One region of the Parafrankia sp. FMc2 genome, then DNA from elsewhere that is predicted to be linked to it. Evidence: predicted binding sites of a transcription regulator. Region 1 holds the regulator's gene; each other region holds the start of a gene.
What was found. The regulator LexA, encoded in region 1, represses DNA repair genes until DNA is damaged. The targets are predictions, from matches to a motif close to CGAACNNNNGTTCG.
Positions count from the first base shown of each region.

Region 1 (4,709 bases):
CCTGGCGGGAGCGGGCCCACGGGCTGCTACGCGCTGGCCATGGAAAGCCAGCCCGCGCGAGCCTCGGTCAGTCATCGGCTCGGGTTCGCGGAACCGATGCGCGCGGCGGGCCGCCCTCATCTGCGAGTCACCACGCGCCGCTGCCGGGCCCAGGCCCAGGTCTGGCCCCGGCAGCCGGGTTCTCACCGCCAGCCGTCGCTGGCACCGACGCCGGGTCGGTGCCAGCGACGGCTGGCGGTGACGGTTCAGGGGCCGGAGGCCGCCTGGAGGGCGGACGCCGTCGGCAGGCGCGGCCGGCCGGCGGGCACCGCGGTGTTCTGGTCGGCCGCCGCGGCGGTGCTCAGGGCAGCCGCCGCGGGGCGCTCTCCGCGGGGGCCTGGCGCCTGGCTCGCGTCAGCACGCAGCGCCGCGATCGCATCCTCGAAGTCGCCAAGCGACTCGAAGGCCAGGTAGACGGAGGCGAACCGCAGGTAGGCGACCTCGTCGAGCTCCCGGAGCGGGCCCAGGATCGCCCGACCGACATCCTCCGCGGCCACCTCGGCGGAGCCGGAGGCACGCACTGTCTCCTCGACCCGTTCGGCGAGCAGAGCGAGGTCGTCCGACCGGACGGGCCGCCCCTGGCAGGCCTTACGCACGCCGACGATCACCTTCGCCCGACTGAACGGCTCGGTGGCACCGCTACGCTTGCGCACCCGCAATGAGGCCTCCTCCATCGTGGTGAACCGGCGGCCACACGCCGAGCACGATCTCCGCCGCCGGATGGCGGCGCCCTCCTCGGCCTCCCTGCTGTCCACGACGCGGCTGTCGGAATGCCTGCAGAAGGGACACCGCACAGCTCGTTCCTCTCCTACTCCGGCGGACCTGCACGGCCGCGCGCGGAGCACCTCCGGCTGGTCGCCGCCGCCCTCGACGAGCCGCCCGACAACGGGGGCCCGCTCAGGGACCTGTGGATACCGGTGCACAACCTGTGGATGACTTACCGCTTTGTAACTACAAGATGTTGTGGTCAACCGTAGCGCACACCCCAGACAGTTCCGACACCGCCCCCATCGGCGTGTCCAGAATCCACGAGCCAGGACCCAGGCGGGCACAGCCAGCGGCGAGGCGCGCGCTCAGGGCAGCCGAAGCCGCTGGCCCGGCAGGAGCGCCGCGGTCGGAAGGCCGTTCAGCGCCATGAGCTGACCCACGACCTCGCGGGTGTCGGCATCGGGGTCGATCCCGCGCGCGATCTCCCAGAGCGTCTCCCCGGGCAGGACCCGGTGGGTCTCGTAGGCCACCGGCGTGCCGGTGAAGGCCTGCGACGAGGTGACCAGCACCGCGGAGAAGGCCACGCCGAGGACCATGCTCGCCAGGAGCCCGAGGACAACCCGCCCCCGCCTGGTCAGCCGCAGTGGTGGCTGCGACCGGCGCCTCGGCCGCGGTCGGGGCCGTGCACGCGGGCCGGCGTGACCCCGCAGTCGCCCGCCCGGTCCAGATGCGGATCGCTGCCCGCCGCGCCGTGCCGGGCACGGGGGAACGAGCGGCCCCGCCTCGTCGGCCGCCGCCTCCCAGCCCGACCACTCCTCGTGCTGCCACCGGGCAGATCTGCCGAGGTGTTCGCCGTAGCCCTCGTCGGCCTCCTGGCCGCTCGCGTACTCCCAGCCCGCCAGTGGGCCGGACTGTTCCGAGAGCTCCGGGAGGCGCTCCGGCGCGCCCGGCACAGGACGCCGATCAGCCCCCCGCACCGGATGCCCGACGGCCAGTGCCCGCCAGGCCAGCCCGGGCATCTCGATGACCCGCGCCCCCGCGGCCTCCCGCTGCCCGGGCAACGCCGGCGGCTTCCGGGCCGCGTCGACAGCGCCGCCCACCGAGCCGCCGCCGGTCACTGCCGCCACATCGGAAGGACCACGGCCGGGACACTGCTGGCGACGCGCACCGCTGGCGCGCCGTCGGTCGGCACCACGCGCCGCCATCCCCCGCACCGCACGGCCCCGGACGGCGACACCGCCGACCGCGGCGCCCCGGCACCCGCGCACTCCCCGCCCCGTCGCGACGGCGCCGCCCGTACCTGCGGTCTGACGTGCCATGCGATCGCGGGATCTCCGAAACCCCGACCCGACCGGCACCCTGCCACTGGTCACACGCTTGCCGTCGGCCACGCCAACCTCCCAGGCTCGAACATACGTTCGATCGAACGCCTGAGCGATTCTTACACGGCCGCCACGCACACTTCCCCCGACACGCTCGAACAGACGTTTGAGATTCGGCGACCGTCCGACTACCGTCAAGGACGATCAGTTGTGGACGATCGTGCGAGATGAACCGGGCACGAAAGAACCACGCCGAACCGGTCAGAAGTTACTAATAGGACAAAACGAGAGATCGACCGGGTGGCTCGCAACGAGCCGGGGGCACCGACCACCCGGCCAGGGAGAAACCGCCGTCGGGGTGGCCCGCGGCGGGGAAGCATCGACAGGGAGAGCGGTAGGCGATGACCAGCCAGGGACGGGGTACCCGCCGAGGCGAAGCCCGCGGCAACGTCCGGGATCTTCCCGACGGCCCCGCGGACGCCTCGGGCCTCACACAGCGACAGAAGAAGGTTCTCGAGGTTATCCGGACCGCGGTGGAGCGGCGCGGATACCCCCCGAGCGTCCGGGAGATCGGCGAGGCTGTTGGTCTGACCAGCACCAGCAGCGTCGCGCACCAGCTCAAGGTGCTCCAGGAGAAGGGCTATCTGCGGCGCGACCCGAACCGCCCGCGGGCCATGGAGGTGCTGCCGATCGGCGGGCAGAAGACAGGCGCCCGAGCCCGCGCAGCCATCGCCGGCCGGCCCGGCGGGGAGACCGGGGCCGTGGCGGTGGAGGGGGGCACGCCGACCTACGTCCCCCTGGTGGGGCGAATCGCCGCCGGCGGGCCCATCCTTGCCGAGCAGGCCATCGAGGACGTCTTCCCGCTCCCGAAGGAGATCGTCGGGGAGGGCACGCTGTTCCTGCTCAGGGTGGTGGGCCAGTCGATGATCAACGCCGCGATCTGCGACGGCGACTACGTCGTCGTGCGGCAGCAGCCGGTGGCGGACAACGGCGAGATCGTCGCCGCGATGATCGACGGCGAGGCGACCGTCAAGCGCTTCCGGCAGCGCGACGGCCGCGTGTGGCTGGCGCCGGAGAACCCGGCCTTCTCTGACATCCCGGCCGAGGACGCGACGATTCTGGGCCGGATCGTCGCCGTGATGCGCCGGGTCTGAGTCACCCGGGGCGGGGGCGGCCCCCGGAGAGCCGGGACCCCCGGCCGTGCCCCTGAGTGGCCTCCCGGGCCCGCTACGCCCGGTTCGGCACGGCTCCCCGGGCCGCAGCCCGGGCACCTTCGCGAGAGCGAGGATGCCCGGGGCGGCGCAGGCTCCGCGACTGAGGGCACTCCGCCAGCCAGGGGCACTCCACCAGCCAAGGGCAGTCCGCCAGCCGAGGCCACTCGGCCACCGGGCTACCGGGGTCGGTCAGCCGGCCACGGCATGTACCTCGGCGCGGAAAGGCTCCAGTTCGGCAGCCAGGTCCACCGGCACTCGCGCGGCCACCTCCGTGCCCGTGCCGGTGTGCTCGATACTCAGCACCTCGCCGTCCCGGTGGATGCGGGAGACGAGGTCGCCGCGGGTGTAGGGCACCAGCAACGACATCTCGACCTCCGGGTGCGGGATCCGCGCCGAGAGCGCCTCGACCAGGTCCGCCAGGCCCGCCCCGGAGCGCGCCGACACGAAGACGGCGTCCGGCACCGCCTGGCGCAGCACCGCGAGCGTGGTCGGATCGACCGCGTCGACCTTGTTGACCACGATGAGCTCCGGCACCCCGGCCGCATCGATCTCGGCGAGGACTTCGCGGACCGCGTTGATCTGACCCATCGGGTCCGGTGCCGCACCGTCCACCACGTGCAGGACGAGCTCGGCGTCCACGACCTCCTCCAGTGTCGAGCGGAAGGCCTCGACGATCTGGTGCGGCAGGTGCCGGACGAAGCCGACCGTGTCGGCCAGGGTGAACACCCGCCCGTCAGGCAGGGTCGCCCGTCGCACGGTCGGATCAAGGGTGGCGAACAGGGCGTCCTCGACCAGCACGCCGGCTCCGGTCAGCCGGTTGAGCAGCGAGGACTTCCCGGCGTTGGTGTAGCCGGCGATCGCGACCGACGGGATCGCGCCGCGCCGACGGGCCGACCGCTTCGTCGCCCGCACGGTGGCCATGCCGGTCAGCTCGCGGCGCAGTTTCGCGATGCGCGCGCGCAGCCGCCGACGGTCGGTCTCGATCTTCGTCTCGCCGGGCCCGCGGGTTCCGATCGGTGCGCGGCCACCGCTGCTGGCGGCGGCCCGGGACATCGACTCACCCCAGCCACGCAGCCGCGGAAGCATGTATTGGAGCTGCGCGAGCTCGACCTGGGCCTTGCCCTCGCGGGAGGTCGCGTGCTGGGCGAAGATGTCCAGAATGAGCGCCGTCCGGTCGATCACCTTGACCTTGACGACCTCTTCGAGCTGGCGTAGCTGACCCGGGGTCAGCTCACCGTCGCAGATCACCGTGTCCGCGCCGGTCGCCTGGACGATCTCCGCCAGCTCCCGGGCCTTGCCGGAGCCGACGAACGTCGCCGCGTCGGGCCGGTCGCGGCGCTGGACCAGCGCGTCGAGAACCTCCGACCCCGCGGTGGTTGCCAACGCGGCCAGCTCGGTCATCGACGCCTCGGCCTCGGTCAGCGAA
Region 1 is NZ_JBFLUG010000024.1:39,759-44,467, reverse strand. Features, by position in the region: gene nrdR (transcriptional regulator NrdR) at 246-833, opposite strand; gene AB1460_RS11435 (LysM peptidoglycan-binding domain-containing protein) at 1,113-1,865, opposite strand; gene lexA (transcriptional repressor LexA) at 2,471-3,223, shown strand; gene hflX (GTPase HflX) at 3,473-4,709, opposite strand, start outside.

Region 2 (4,709 bases), on a different contig from region 1:
GCTGGGGCGGGGCTGGCTCGCCGTCCACGCCGGCCAGCTGATCGTCCTCACCCTGCGCAAGCTGGTCGCCGGCCGGCGACATGACGCCCTGCGCGCCGGGCGCATCCTGGCCGGTCTCGTCGCCGGCCTGGTCCAACCGCACCGGGAGCCGGCCACGCGGTCACGGTGGTGCGCGGTCCCGTCCCAGGCGCGTCGGGACCTGGGCCGGATCGACGCGGCCGTGCTGGGAGCGGACGTCCGCTCCCAGGTTCCACTGCCGCGGTCGACGCCGCCGGCGGCAGTCCGGTCGGACCCTTCGGCGCCTCCGGCGTCGTCGTGGGCGACCGCGGACCGCTGACCCCGCTGGCCCCGGGGACCTGGCCGGCGGGGCCGGGCGAGGCCCGAGAGGCCCGCGAGGCCCGCGAGGCCCGCGAGGCTGCCGTCGTTCCCGGTCTGCCGAGGTCTACCAGCCGCGGGCGCGCCATTCGGCCAGGTGCGGTCGCTCGGCGCCGAGAGTCGTGTCCTTTCCGTGGCCCGGGTAGATCCAGGTCCCGTCCGGGAGCGGCCCGAAGACCTTGGCCTCCAGGTCGTCCATGAGGGTGGTGAAGGCGGCCGCGTCGCCGAAGGTGTTGCCGGGGCCACCGGGGAAGAGGCAGTCGCCGGTGAACAGGTGCGGAGCGCTGCTGTCCTGGCCATACAGCAGGGCGACCGATCCGGGTGTGTGCCCGACCATGTGCACGACCCGCAGTGTGACCTCGCCGACCCGCACCTCGTCACCGTCCACGACCGGATCGGTGGTCGGAACGGGGATGGCGGGAACGTCGAGCGGATGGGCGACGGTCCGCGCACCGGTCGCGGCCACGACCTCCTCCAGCGCCTGGATGTGGTCTCCGTGCCGGTGCGTCGTCACCACGGTGCTCAGACCGGCGTCGCCGACGAGGCGCAGCAGCGTGCCCGTCTCGTTCGCCGCGTCGACGAGGAGCTGCTCGCCGGTGGCCGCACAGCGCAGGAGATAGCAGTTGTTGTCGAACGGGCCCACCGCCACCTTGGTGATCGTGAGGTCCGGTAGCTCGCGGACGTCCGCGGGCCCGCCGACGGTGACGTCGCCCGTGTAGCCGGCGCCGATGTTCATTCCGCTTCTCCTCGGTCTGTGCGTCGCCTGTTCCGGCGGATCGGGGCCGTGATCTGCAGGGTCGGTCGGGGGCGCGGGCCGCCCGGGCTGTCACGGCTGTCACGGCCGCCGCCCCGGCGCCTCGGGCGGCCGGGCGTATGCGGGCCCCGCCCGGCTGCTCCATTCTCGACCGTGTGTCCGCGCGTGTCTGCGTCCCGGGCATTCGAGGCGGGCTGCGCTCGCCAGGGCTGGCCCCCAGCAGGGATGTGGGCTGCGTTGTTGCCGTCCAGGAGCGGGGGCCCGGCTGTTACGAGCCGTTCGTCCGAGGCGTGTAGCGTCGGCCGTGTTCGAACGCGCGTTTGGCTCGCGGCCGGCTGACGGCCGGGGTCGCCGCGCAGGCCGCGGTGACGGAACCCCACCGGTACCGGCACCGGCCGACGACAGCAGCCGACCGAGAACGACGAGGGACCTGACGATGGCCGACCGTCTTGTCGTGCGCGGAGCACGCGAGCACAACCTGCGTGATGTCGATCTCGACCTGCCCAGGGACGGCCTCGTGGTCTTCACGGGCCTGTCGGGCTCGGGCAAGTCCAGCCTGGCCTTCGACACGATCTTCGCCGAGGGTCAGCGTCGATACGTCGAGTCACTGTCTGCCTACGCGCGCCAGTTCCTCGGCCAGATGGACAAGCCCGACGTCGACTTCATCGAGGGCCTGTCGCCGGCGGTGTCGATCGACCAGAAGTCGACGTCGCGCAACCCGCGGTCGACCGTCGGCACGATCACCGAGGTCTACGACTACCTCCGCCTGCTGTACGCACGGGTCGGCCACCCGCACTGCCCGAAGTGCGGCCGGCCGATCTCACGGCAGACTCCGCAGCAGATCGTCGACCGGCTCCTCGAGCTGCCCGAGGGCACCCGCTTCCAGGTCCTGGCTCCGGTCGTCCGCGGCCGCAAGGGCGAGTACGTCGACCTGTTCGCCGAGCTGCAGACATCCGGTTTCGCGCGGGTCCGGGTGGACGGCACCGTCGTCGCTCTCACCGACCGCCCGAAGCTGGAGAAGCAGCGCAAGCACACGATCGAGGTCGTCGTCGACCGGCTCGCGGCGAAGGCGTCGGCCAAGCGGCGTCTCACCGACTCGATCGAGACGGCGCTGCGGCTCGGCAAGGGCCTGGTGCTGCTCGACTTCGTGGACCGCGACGCCGCTGACCCCGACCGGGAGCGGATGTACTCCGAGCACCTGGCCTGCATGTACGACGACCTGTCCTTCGAGGAGATGGAGCCCAGGTCGTTCTCGTTCAACTCGCCGTTCGGCGCCTGCCAGGAGTGCACCGGGCTGGGCACCCGCAAGGAGGTCGACCCCGACCTCGTCGTGCCCGACCCGACCCTGTCGCTCGCTGACGGAGCCGTCCAGCCCTGGTCCGGTGGGCACAACAAGGAGTACTTCCAGCGGCTGCTGACGGCGCTGTCGGAGGACCTCACCTTCCGGATGGACACCCCGTGGGAGGGCCTGCCGGAGCGCGCCCGCAAGGCCATCCTGCACGGCAGCGGGGAGACCGAGATCCACGTCGGCTACACCAACCGGTACGGCCGCAAGCGCTCCTACTACACCTCCTTCGAGGGCGTCCTGCCGTTCCTGCGGCGCCGGCACGCCGAGGCCGAGTCGGACAGCAGCCGGGAGCGCTACGAGGGCTACATGCGTGACGTGCCCTGCGCGGCCTGCCGGGGGGCCCGGCTGAAGCCGGAGTCGCTGGCGGTCACCCTGGCCGGCCGCTCGATCGCCGAGGTCGCAGGCATGTCCATCCGCGACTGTGCCGACTTCCTGCGCACCGTCGAGCTCAGCGAGCGGGAGCAGACCATCGCGGGCCGGGTCCTCAAGGAGATCGACGCCCGGCTGGCGTTCCTGCTGGACGTCGGCCTGGACTACCTGTCCCTGGACCGGGCCGCCGGCACCCTCGCCGGCGGGGAGGCGCAGCGGATCCGACTCGCCACCCAGATCGGTTCGGGGCTGGTCGGGGTGCTCTACGTGCTGGACGAGCCGTCGATCGGCCTGCACCAGCGCGACAACCGGCGCCTCATCCAGACGCTTCTGCGGCTGCGGGACCTCGGCAACACGCTGATCGTGGTGGAGCACGACGAGGACACGATCCGCGCCGCCGACTGGGTGGTGGACATCGGTCCCGGCGCCGGCGAGCACGGCGGCCGGGTGGTCGTCTCCGGCTCCGTCGACGACCTGCTGACCAGCGAGGAGTCGATGACGGGGGCCTACCTCTCAGGCCGGCGCGAGATCCCGGTCCCCGCGGCCCGCCGGCCGCCGGTCCGCGGGCGCGCGCTGACCGTGCACGGCGCCCGCGAGCACAACCTGCGGGACGTGACGGTTTCCTTCCCGCTCGGCTGCCTGGTGGCGGTCACCGGGGTCTCCGGGTCCGGAAAGTCGACCCTGGTCAACGACATCCTGGCCAGCGTGCTCGCCAACCACCTCAACGGCGCCCGCGAGGTACCCGGCCGGCACCGCACGGTGAGCGGGCTCGACCACCTCGACAAGGCGGTCCGCGTCGACCAGTCCCCGATCGGCCGGACACCGCGATCCAACCCGGCGACCTACACCGGCGTGTTCGACCATGTCCGTCGGCTGTTCGCGGAGACGCCCGAGGCGAAGGTGCGCGGGTACCTGCCGGGCCGGTTCTCCTTCAACGTCAAGGGCGGGCGTTGTGAGGCCTGCTCCGGCGACGGCACGATCAAGATCGAGATGAACTTCCTCCCGGACGTCTACGTGCCGTGCGAGGTCTGCGCGGGCGCCCGGTACAACCGCGAGACCCTGGAAGTGCACTACAAGGGCCGGAGCATCGCCGAGGTGCTCGACATGCCGATCGAGGAGGGAGCCGAGTTCTTCGCGGCGGTCCCGGCGATCGCGCGCCACCTGCGGACGCTGAACGACGTCGGGCTGGGGTACGTGCGCCTCGGCCAGTCGGCGCCGACGCTGTCCGGCGGCGAGGCGCAGCGGGTGAAGCTCGCCTCGGAGCTGCAGCGGCGCTCCACCGGCCGCACCGTCTACGTCCTGGACGAGCCGACCACCGGCCTGCACTTCGAGGACATCCGCAAGCTGCTGGGCGTGCTCGGCCGGCTGGTCGACGCCGGCAACACGGTGATCGTGATCGAGCACAACCTCGATGTCATCAAGACCGCGGACTGGATCATCGACATGGGCCCGGAGGGCGGCACCGGCGGTGGCACGGTGGTCGCCGAGGGCACGCCGGAATCGCTGGCCGCAGTGCCCGCGAGCCACACCGGGTCGTTCCTCCGGGAGATCCTCGGTGGACGGGGCGCGGCAGCCGTGGAACAGGCCTCCGGCGCCGACACCGGTGGAAGCACGACCAGGGTGAAGAAGCCCCGCGGCAGGCTGGCGGGCGCCGCCTCCTCGGCAGGATGACGGCGCTGGCGCCGCCGGCTCAGGGCTGCAGAAGATCGTCGAGGACGGCGTCCAGCGCGACCTCGGTGTGTTCCTCGCCGGCGGGGACCACCCGCTCGGTGCGGTCCAGGAAGCTGCGGACCGGGGCGGCGTCGAGGACGACCACGGAGCGCCGCTCGCCGTCAGACAGCTCCAGGCGGATACCGCCATGCG
Region 2 is NZ_JBFLUG010000007.1:88,684-93,392, reverse strand. Features, by position in the region: gene AB1460_RS04695 (glycosyltransferase family 2 protein) at 1-337, shown strand, start outside; gene AB1460_RS04690 (MBL fold metallo-hydrolase) at 443-1,111, opposite strand; gene uvrA (excinuclease ABC subunit UvrA) at 1,566-4,517, shown strand; gene AB1460_RS04680 (SsgA family sporulation/cell division regulator) at 4,537-4,709, opposite strand, start outside.
Region 2: the regulator LexA is predicted to act here: its motif matches at 1,439-1,452, upstream of uvrA (excinuclease ABC subunit UvrA).

Region 3 (4,709 bases), on a different contig from region 1:
CTCCGCGGTGGCCGCGCGTGACCACGCCTCGTCCAGCTGCCCGGTGCCGCACACCGGGCAGGGTCGCTCCGCCGCCGCGCCGGCGTCCGCGTGGGCGTCCGCGCGGGCGTCGGAGTGCTGCTCGTGGTGGTCGACTGCCGCGGCGAGCAGGGTGGCGAGCCGGGCCGCGTCGCCGATCGTGGTCCCGAGCAGCCCGGCCTCCTCAGCCGCCAGCTCGCGCAGCCGGGCGGCCAGGACCGCGACCTCGCCAGACGCCGGTACGCGCAGCGCGGCCAGGGCCGTGAGCCGGGCGTGGTGCTGGAGCTGCCTGGTCACTGCCTGGCCCGGGGGGACCGCGGGACCCGGGGCAGGGGGTGGCTGGGCGGCGAGCGCCCATGCGCGGTCCAGGTCGAGGTGGGCTGGGTCGCCGAGGGCGTCGGCCACCTGCGCTGCGCGGGGGTCGCCGCTCGCCCGCAGCGCCGCCAGCAGCGGCGGGTGCTCCTCCCACAGCCGGCGGGCGGCCTCGGTGAGCCTGCCGCGGGCCGCGGTGAGCGTACGGGCGACATCCGCGACCGCGTCGAGGCCGAGGATCGCGTGCAGCGCGTCGAACATGGCACTTGGCCGGCCGCCGAGCAGGTCACTCAGCTCCGCGTAGGACAGAAACGGCCGGTGGGTGGAGAACGCCGCCTCCCAGCCCGACGTCGACAGCTGACCGCCGCCCGCCGTGGCCGCCGCACCGTGACCTTCGGCCAGGCCGTCGCCGTCCTGCCAGCTGCGGGTGACGGTGACCGGACCGGCGATCCCCTCGACCGTGCAGGTGATCTCGATACGGACCGTCCCGCCGCTGTGCAGGTTGCGCCAGCCGCCGCGCCACACCGCCGCCCGCTGGGACCAGCGGCGGCCCTCGCCGGTCAGCGCGATCTCGGCTGCCTCCGCGAAGCTGGACTTGCCCGAACCGTTGCGCCCGGTGACGAGCGTGAGCCCCGGGCCGGGGCGGAGCCGCAGGGTCACCCACGGGCCGATGCCACGGAACCCCTCGACACTGACCGCCCGCAGGTACACCGCCGCTTCGGAGGTGAGCCGCTCGGTGCCGCGGCCGGCGTCCAGGTCGTCACCCGGGCTGGCGTCACCCGGGTTGGCGTCACCTGCTCCCTGCCGGCCCACTGCGGGCGCCTCGAGGGCGGCCAGGATCAGGTCGCTGACCCGGATGGGCAGGTCGCTGTGCACCAGCTGCGCGGCGATCAGGTCCCGGAGACGGTCGCGAGGCATCCTGGTTCTTCCGGTTCGGCGGCGGACCCGCGAAATCCTAGACGAGTGGGCCATATCCCTCGGTGGCGCCGGGTCCGTCTCGCCGAAGCTCGCGATCCCACCACCGCGCCGCTCGTCGCCGCCTGCTCGTTACTGGGACATGCCCCAGTCGGTCGCGGGGAGCTGTTCCTCGCCGGTGAGGTAGTTGTGCGGGTAGGTGACGGTGGTGGCGCCGGATGGTGCGGTCCACTCGAACACGCCGGGGCGGGGCTGGCGGACCTTCCACAGCCGGCCCGGCTGGTGCCGCATCCGATGATGTCGCTTGCAGCAGGGGCCAAGATTCGTGGTCAGAGTGGGCCCGCCGTCGGCGTAGGGGACGGTGTGGTCGGTTTCGGTGCGTACCGCGGGGCGGGTGCAGGTCGGATGGGTGCACTGCCGGTTCCGGGCCCGCACATGTCGCACCTGCGCCGGGCTGGGGAGCCGTCGGTCGGCGACTTCGAGCAGCGCTCCCTGGGGGTCGGTGAGCAGCCGCCGCCAGGTTGATCCTGGCCGCATCGCGATCTCTCGCGCGACCGCGGCGGGCAGCGGGCCGTAGCCGGCAAGCTCGCCCGGCTCCTGGCCGAGGCCGAGTAGCGTCGTGACGGGTACGACAACCTGGATATCGCAGCCGATCGGCGTGGCATGCTCGGCGCGGCCCATCACGATGTCGACCAGAACATCCGCGCGGATCTGGTCGAGGGTGCGACTGTCATCGTCGGCGCGGTCGCGGGCGATGCCCTCGGCGAGGGCGCAGATCCGCCGGTAGCAGGCTTCTGCCTGGTCGGAGGGTAGCCGCGCGGCGAGGGTGCTGACCGCGTCGTCCTCCGGCTCGATCCACACCCCGCGTTCCTTCTTCCGTTCCTCCGCGCGGCGTTCAGCGCCGGCGGGATCCAGCCGCAGGACGGCGCAGCGCGCCGCGGCGGCGTAGGCGGCGCGGTGTCTGCGTCGACCCCGCTCCAGCATCCATGCCTCGAACGCGGCGGCGGTGTCGTCGTCGAGCGGGCTGATGGAATGTTCGAGGGTGTGGAGCCGGGGCAGGTCGATCTCGCCGGCTTCCAAGGCGTCCAACGCACGCGGGAGACGCCGTGCCACGGTTTTGGCGAAGTGCATCTGGTTCCGGGCGGAGCTACCGGACACGGCGAGGATGGTCGCGACCTCCTCCGGGGCGTAGTCGGAGAAGATCCCGGCCGGGTCGCCTTCCCGAGGCGCCTGCAGGGCGGCGGCTTCGGCGAGGGCACGCAGCATTCGGGCCTGGCTGGCCGCGACCTGTCGGGCGGTGTCGCCCACCGCGGCGAGGCGGGCGTTCAGCTGGTCCGTGAACAGGTCCATCGGATCCACCACCAGGTGACCGCCCTGGGCGTGGGACTGGCTGTCGATGTGGGGCACGGAGTACTCCGTCCGGGGCAGGGGCGGGAACGACCGCTATTGATCTCGAACTCATGTTCGATGCTAGGCGGCGTCTGCGATGCTCGGCCGGCGTGCGCGTGTGAGGCCACGCGGAGCACCGCACGCCCTTGACGGCCCTCGGGAACGGCACTGTCAACGCCTGGGAGGACGGCCTGGTCGGTCCGGTTGGCGGTTGGTCGTCCGCCGTTCATCCCACTGTGGTGTCATCAGCCGGTGATGCGGGACGAGGGTTTGTTCGCGGTCGCGCGACCGGGCCGGCGAGCGGTTCTGGCAGGTGGCGTCGGCGCCCTCGTGGCTGCCGCGGTCGGAGGATGCGGGGGCGGGTCCGGGTCGGCGCCGACCCCTGCGCCGACGATGCGCGCGCCCACCCCGATTCCCGGGATCCGGGACGGGGTGTTCTCCCTCGGGGTCGCCAGCGGTGACCCGCTGCCCGACGGGGTGATCCTGTGGACCCGGCTGGCGCCCGAGCCGACGTCCGGCGGCGGCATGCCGCTGCGTGATGTCGAGGTCGACTGGCAGGTCGCCCGGGACGAGCGGTTCTCCGACGTGGTCCGCGGCGGCACCCAGCTCGCCACCGCCTCGTTCGCGCACTCGGTGCACGTGGACGTCCGCGGCCTGGAGTCCGGGCGGGACTACTTCTACCGGTTCCGGGCGGGGGACGTCCTGAGCCCGGTCGGGTGGACCCGGACCGCGGCCGCTCCCGGGGCCGCCGGCGGGCGGCTCTCGTTCGCGCTCGCCAGCTGCCAGGACTTCCAGAACGGCTACTGGCCGGCCTTCGACGCCATTGCCGGCGACCGCCCGGACTTCGTTCTCCACGTGGGGGACTACATCTACGAGTACGACCCGGAAAGCGCCTACCCGGACCGCCGTCACACCACCCCCGAGACCCCCGGTCTCGACCAGCTCCAGACCCTTGCCGACTACCGGAACCGGTACGGGCAGTACAAGTCCGACCCCGCGCTGCAGGCGGCCCACCTCGCCGCGCCCTGGGTCGTGACCTGGGACGACCACGAGACCGAGAACAACTACGCCGGTCTGGTGGACGAGGCCGGCGACACCGGTGACCGCCGCCAGGACGAGGCGACCTTCGCCCGGCAGCGGGCGGCGGCCTACCAGGCGTACTACGAGCACATGCCGATCCGGGCCGAGCTCGACCCGGGGTCGCCGGACCTGCGCATCTACCGCCGCCTGACGTTCGGCGACCTGCTGACCCTCAACGTCATGGACACCCGCCAGTACCGGACGCCGCTGCCCGGCTCGCCCGCGGACGGCATCGGCGCCGTCCGGCAGGGCCGGGACAACTCCGGCGGGACGATGTCCGGTGCGGCCCAGGAAGCGTGGCTCGTCGACGGGCTGCGGACGTCCCGCTCGCGCTGGAACGTGATCGCCCAGCAGACGATGATGGCCCAGCTGCACGGCCAGCTGAACGGCAGCGAGACGCTCACCAACCTGGACCAGGCCGACGGCTACCTCCCGTACCGCACGCGGATCCTCTCGGCGGTGCGTGACAGCCGGGTCGCGAACCCGGTGGTGCTCGCGGGGGACATCCACTGCGCGTGGGTGAACGACCTGCGGGTCGACTTCGACCGGCCGGAGACGCCGGTGATCGCGACCGAGTTCGTCTGCACCTCGGTCAGCTCGGGGTTCTTCCTGATCAGCGAGGACTTCGTCCGGGAGAACAACGCGCGGCTCAACCCGCACGTGCGCTACTTCCGCGGGGACCGGCGGGGCTACACCCGGATCACGGTGAGCGACGACGAGTGGCGCTCGGACATGCGCGTCGTCGAGACCATCGAGCGGCGGGACGCCCCGACGTCCACCGACGAGACCTGGGTCGTCGAGGCCGGCACCCCCGGAGCGACCAGGGCCTAGAGCGCTGACCGTTCGCCGTTCGCCGTTCGCCGTTCGTCGGGCCGAGCCGGGCCGGGCCGGGCCGGCGGGACCGGCCGGATGTGACGGATCCCCGTGAGCGGGCGAGTCGGTCGTAGGCTGTGCGTTGATCGACTCACTGGTGGTGCGGGAGGGGCAGATGGCCG
Region 3 is NZ_JBFLUG010000126.1:7,275-11,983, forward strand. Features, by position in the region: gene AB1460_RS28725 (AAA family ATPase) at 1-1,248, opposite strand, end outside; gene AB1460_RS28730 (HNH endonuclease signature motif containing protein) at 1,378-2,652, opposite strand; gene AB1460_RS28735 (alkaline phosphatase D family protein) at 2,890-4,545, shown strand; gene AB1460_RS28740 (diacylglycerol/lipid kinase family protein) at 4,670-4,709, shown strand, end outside.
Region 3: the regulator LexA is predicted to act here: its motif matches at 2,699-2,712, upstream of AB1460_RS28730 (HNH endonuclease signature motif containing protein).

Region 4 (4,709 bases), on a different contig from region 1:
CGACACCCGAGCGCACCGCCACCTGCGCAGCGACCCGCACCGGGACCCGCGTGGCCGGGCTCCCTGCCGCCGCTTGCCCCGTCCGTGGCCTCAACGAGCCGCACCCCTCTCCCCTGCGGGTGTAGGACCTCGAATCCTCTCCCGCGATCATCCGGGGGAGGGCGTCAGGTCCCAGAGCGTGCCAGGTTCCCTCGCCGGGCGGCGCCGCGGCGGTCCGGCAGGACGCCGAGACCGAGCAGCATTCCCATCGCCACCCCGCCGGCGAGGGCCACACCCGGGCGGCCGAAGAAGGCCAGATTGGCCAGTACCGAGGACAGGTAGGTCCAGACGAGCAGCACCATCAGCACCCGGCTGCCCGGGTCCGCGGGAACGCCGGCACCGCCCGTGCGCCCGCGCCCGCGCGCACGGGCGGCCGGACCGCCCGGCCCCTCCGCTGCCGACGACGCTGTGGCGTTCCTCTCCGGTAGCAGTGCGGCGAGGGCTCCGGTGACCACGATGCCCACGAGCAGCCACCCCGCCGCGTTGCTCACCGGAATGCCGTTGAGGGCGGGACCGCCGCCCGACTGCCACGACCAGTAGTCCTCCGCGACCATCTGGGGGTCGAGGAAGAGGTCCCAGGCGGTCAGCGTGGCGCCGCCGGCCAGCGCCGTCACCGCCGCCTGCCGCGCCGTCACCGCCCGCCGTGTTGTCGCCTGCCGTGCTGTCGGACGTGCTGCTGCCGGACGCCCGGTGCCGTCGAGGCGGGCTGCGCAGCGGCGGCCGAGCATCAGCGCGGGCAGGCCCATCATCGTCCAGGCGAGGGGGACCACCACCGGCACACCGGCGAGCTTCGGGCCCAGCGCGGTCCCGTACGAGTAGTCACCGAACGGCCAGCCGCTGTGGACTCCCACCGATTCGGCGAGCAGCCCGATGCCGCCCGCCGCGGCCGCCGCGGCGGCGGCTCGGGCCGGGCCGTGGCTGAGGGCCGTCGCGCTGACCGACGCGGTGAAGAAGGCCACGACCGAGAACACCGTGACGGCAGCCCGCTGGTCTCCGGACGTCAGCGGGTAGCCGATCTGGAGCCCGATGGTCACCGCGGCCGCGACCCACGGCACGACGCCGATCCGCATCCGCGACGGAAAGGGCCCGCGCCCGACGCGGAGGAGGCCGGGACGGAAGGAGGCTGGGCCCGACGAGGCCGCGTGGGACGGGTCGGGAACGGGGGAGTCGGGAACGGAGGAGCCGGGAGCGGGGGAGGAGGTCAAGGAACCTGGGCAGGCTGCTGCCCGGTCTCCGTGCTCCGGCACGGGTCGGACGGTGCAGGTCCGGGCAGCTCCTTGGCGAGCACCGCGTACTCGGTGAAGCTCCCGGGGAACCGGAAGTGCGACAGCAGTGGCACGAAGCCCTCGCTGGTGTACAGCCGGCGGGCGCGACTGCCGGGCAGCTCCAGCGCCGACAGCGCCGCCGTCCGCTGCGGGACGTCCCGCAGCAGCTCGCGCAGCAGCTCGCGGCCGATCCCACGGCCCTGGTATCCGGGCAGCACGTGCAGCTCGACCACTTCCATGCAGTCGGTGAGCCAGTGGACCGCGTCCTGGGGTGGCAGCGCGCCGGCGACGACGTCGTGCCACCACTGGCCCACCTTGCCGGGCAGGCCGTAGGTCATGCCGACGACCTCCTCCTCCTCCTCCTCCTCCGCCGTCACCGCGACCACGGCGTGCAGGTCACGGCGGTCGAAGTGGCGCTGTGCGTGGAGGGCGCGGTCCCGTGCCGCCCGCACCGGGTCCTCCTCGTGCAGGTCGAGGAACGCGGCTTTGTAGACGGCGATGACGTCATCCAGCCGGGCCCGCATCCGGGCCGGCGACCACCGCACGATCCGGACGTCGTTCACGAGTTCTCGCCTCCTGTCGCACCCGGGCCATCCGACGATAACGCGCTGCGGACGCCCGCTGCCTGTTGGCTGGGACCGGTCTGGCGAACAGTGCTATTGCGGCCTGGCATCAGGCCTGGCACCGCCGCTGTCGGCCTGGCCACGAGGTCTGTACCCGGGTCTGGCGGGTGTCACCGGTACCGGCCCCGGCGCTCCGCCGGGCATGGCCCACAGGGGTCCGCGCCGCGGACCGTCCCCCGTGAGTCGAGCACGGCGAAGCGGGCGAACAGCTCCTCGGCGTACCAGCCCGCGCGGGGGGTGCGCCGGACCACTGCCGCATGAGCCTGCCCCTGGTAGGCGAACGCACGCAGGGCGGCGGCGTCCCGCCACACGCTGAAGGTGCCCTGGAAGCCGATCGGGGCCTCGCCGATGCCGGCGGCGAACAGCAGCCCGCCGGCGCCGTGCAGCTCCGCCGCCACCGGCGGGACCGCGCGCCAGAAGGCCACGGCCCGCCGCGCTGTCAGCCGCGCCCGGGTGACAACCACCACTGCCGCCTCGTCGTGGTCCGCGCGCTCCTTCGCCGGCTGGCGGTACGTGCCGGTGCCGGACGTTCCGGGTGGCACGTCGAACGGTGCACGGCCCGCCCACAGCCCGCGCGAGGTCAGCGGGCGGAGATCGACCTGCCAGCGTTCGTCGGCGATGCGGGCCCAGGCACGGATCGCCGACGAACGCTCGAACTCCCGCGCCGCGGCGGGGGTGTCCCAGACCGCCAGCAGCGCCCACCGCGACGGGTCGGCGTCGAGGGGAGTGAAGCGCTGGCCGCTGCCCGTCCCGAGCAGCCTGCTGAAGGCGAGCCCGGACGTCCGGCGCAGCGCAGGGCGGTCGAGCGCCATGCGGGCCGCGGCCTGCGCGGCCCGCCGCCGCGGGACATGCCAGAGGTCGAAGGTGACGAACATGGACGACCCCTCTCACCCGGGCTGGCGCCGGTCTTCGGCGCTGCACCAGCGATCCTGCCGCTCGGCGTGATCCTGCCGCCTTCCGGCGGTGAGCCGGCGGCCCGATGGTGCGGCAGCCGGTGGTTGACGGTCCGTTGGCCCACCATTATCTTCGAACATGCGTTCGATAAAGGTCCAGCTCGTTGAAGGGCGAGTTCGTTGAAGGGCGGAGCCGGGTGATCCGGTTCCGGGGCAGGTCGGCACCGGAGAGGTGATCCCAGTGGGCGCGGTTCGGAAGAGCGTGGTCGGGGGGAACGTCGTCGAGAGGAACGCGGCGGTCGGCGGCCAGCACGAAGATCGGGGCATGTCCGGCCACGGCACCGTCGCGGGTCGGCATGACGGGGCCGGTCGACCGGCCCCGGCCGGCCCCGCGCAGGCTCCCCGGCCGAGCACGCCCGCCACTCGTGGGCAGGTGCCGGGCCGGCCCGCGGGCCGGACCATGCTTCCCGCCGCCGGGCTGCCGCGGCGCTCGCGGGACGAGCTGTTGTCCTCAGCCCGGCGAGGGCTGGCCGAAGCTGCGCTCACCCGCCCGGCGGGTGAGCGCTACGCGCTGGCGCACCTTGCCGCGTTGCGTGCCGCTGCCGCTGTCCTCGCCGACCGTGCCCAGCCCCGCCCCGGCCACCGGGGCCGCCCGGCGAGCGCCTGGCAGCTGCTTGCGGTGGTGGCTCCGGAGCTGCAGGAGTGGGCGGCCTTCTTCGCCGCGGGTGCCGGCCGGCGGGCGGCTGCCGAGGCAGGGCTTCCCGTCGTGACGACCAGAGACGCCGATGATCTTGTTCGTGAGGTGGAGCTCTTCCTCGGGATCGTCGAGGCGGCGCTCGGCGTCCCCTCCCAGCCCTCGCTGTCCCAGGCCGCCCCTGCCGAGGTGTGGACGTGGCGCTGAGCGCCCTCCAGCAGATCGCGGCTCTTCCGGCGGAGCGGGCGGGAAGAGGCGGTGAGCGGATTCTTCCCGCGCTGCCGGCGCTGGCGCGGGTCCTGCCGTCAGGCGGTCTGCGCCGGGGTACGACAGTCGGCGTCAGCGGTTCCTCCTCGCTGCTGCTGACGCTGTTGGCCGCGCCGTCCCAGGCGGGTTCCTGGTGCGGTCTGGTGGGTGTGCGGTCGCTGGGGATGCTGGCCGCCGTCGAGGCCGGTGTCGTGCCGGGCCGGCTCGCCGTGGTGGCCGACCCCGTCGACCTGAGCACGGCCCTGGAGTTTGATCCGCCGGCGGAGCAGGTGGAGCAGGCAGCCTTCGCCGCCCGCCAATTGGCCGAGCAGACCCACGAGCAGCTGCGCGAGCGGGGTCTTGCCTGCACCCGGATCGTGATCGAGGCGGAGACGGAGCACGGGGAGCGGCGGCGGCGGGTCTGGCGGCACGACGGGCCCCTGTCCGTCACCGGCATCACCGACAGGATTCGCTGGCAGCTCGACGGCTGGTTGAACGGCACCGCACGGGATCCGGGCCCGCCCGCGACGGCCACCACCCGGGGCGATCGGCCGACCTCCGGGCTGGTGCTCGTGCGGCTCACCCCGGAGGGTCTCCTACCCGGGGATGGCCGTCAGCTCGAGCTCTGGGGTGAGCCCGGGGCCGCGTCCGGCCGGGTGGATCGTGCCCTGACCCGCATCCAGGGGCTGCTCGGTCCGGACGCGGTCACCACCCCTGTGGTCGAGGGCGGGCGCGACCCGGGCCGTCGGGTGCGACTGGTGCCCTGGGGGGAGCCTCGGGAACCGGTCGAGGTCACCGGGCCGGCCTCGCCCCGGGTGGCCGGGGGAGCCCCGGACGCGCGGGGCCGCCGCGGGGCCGGCCCGGAGGAGGCGCTGCCCTGGCCGGGAGCGGTTCCCGCGCCCGCGCCGGCCACGATGCATGACGAGCCGCTGCCCGTACTCGTCCTCGA
Region 4 is NZ_JBFLUG010000045.1:526-5,234, reverse strand. Features, by position in the region: partial or broken gene AB1460_RS17305 (glycosyltransferase family 2 protein) at 1-151, opposite strand, end outside; gene AB1460_RS17300 (carotenoid biosynthesis protein) at 165-1,094, opposite strand; gene AB1460_RS17295 (GNAT family N-acetyltransferase) at 1,241-1,867, opposite strand; gene AB1460_RS17290 (spheroidene monooxygenase) at 2,038-2,802, opposite strand; gene AB1460_RS17285 (SAV_6107 family HEPN domain-containing protein) at 3,062-3,721, shown strand; gene AB1460_RS17280 (DNA polymerase Y family protein) at 3,712-4,709, shown strand, end outside.
Region 4: the regulator LexA is predicted to act here: its motif matches at 2,955-2,968, upstream of AB1460_RS17285 (SAV_6107 family HEPN domain-containing protein).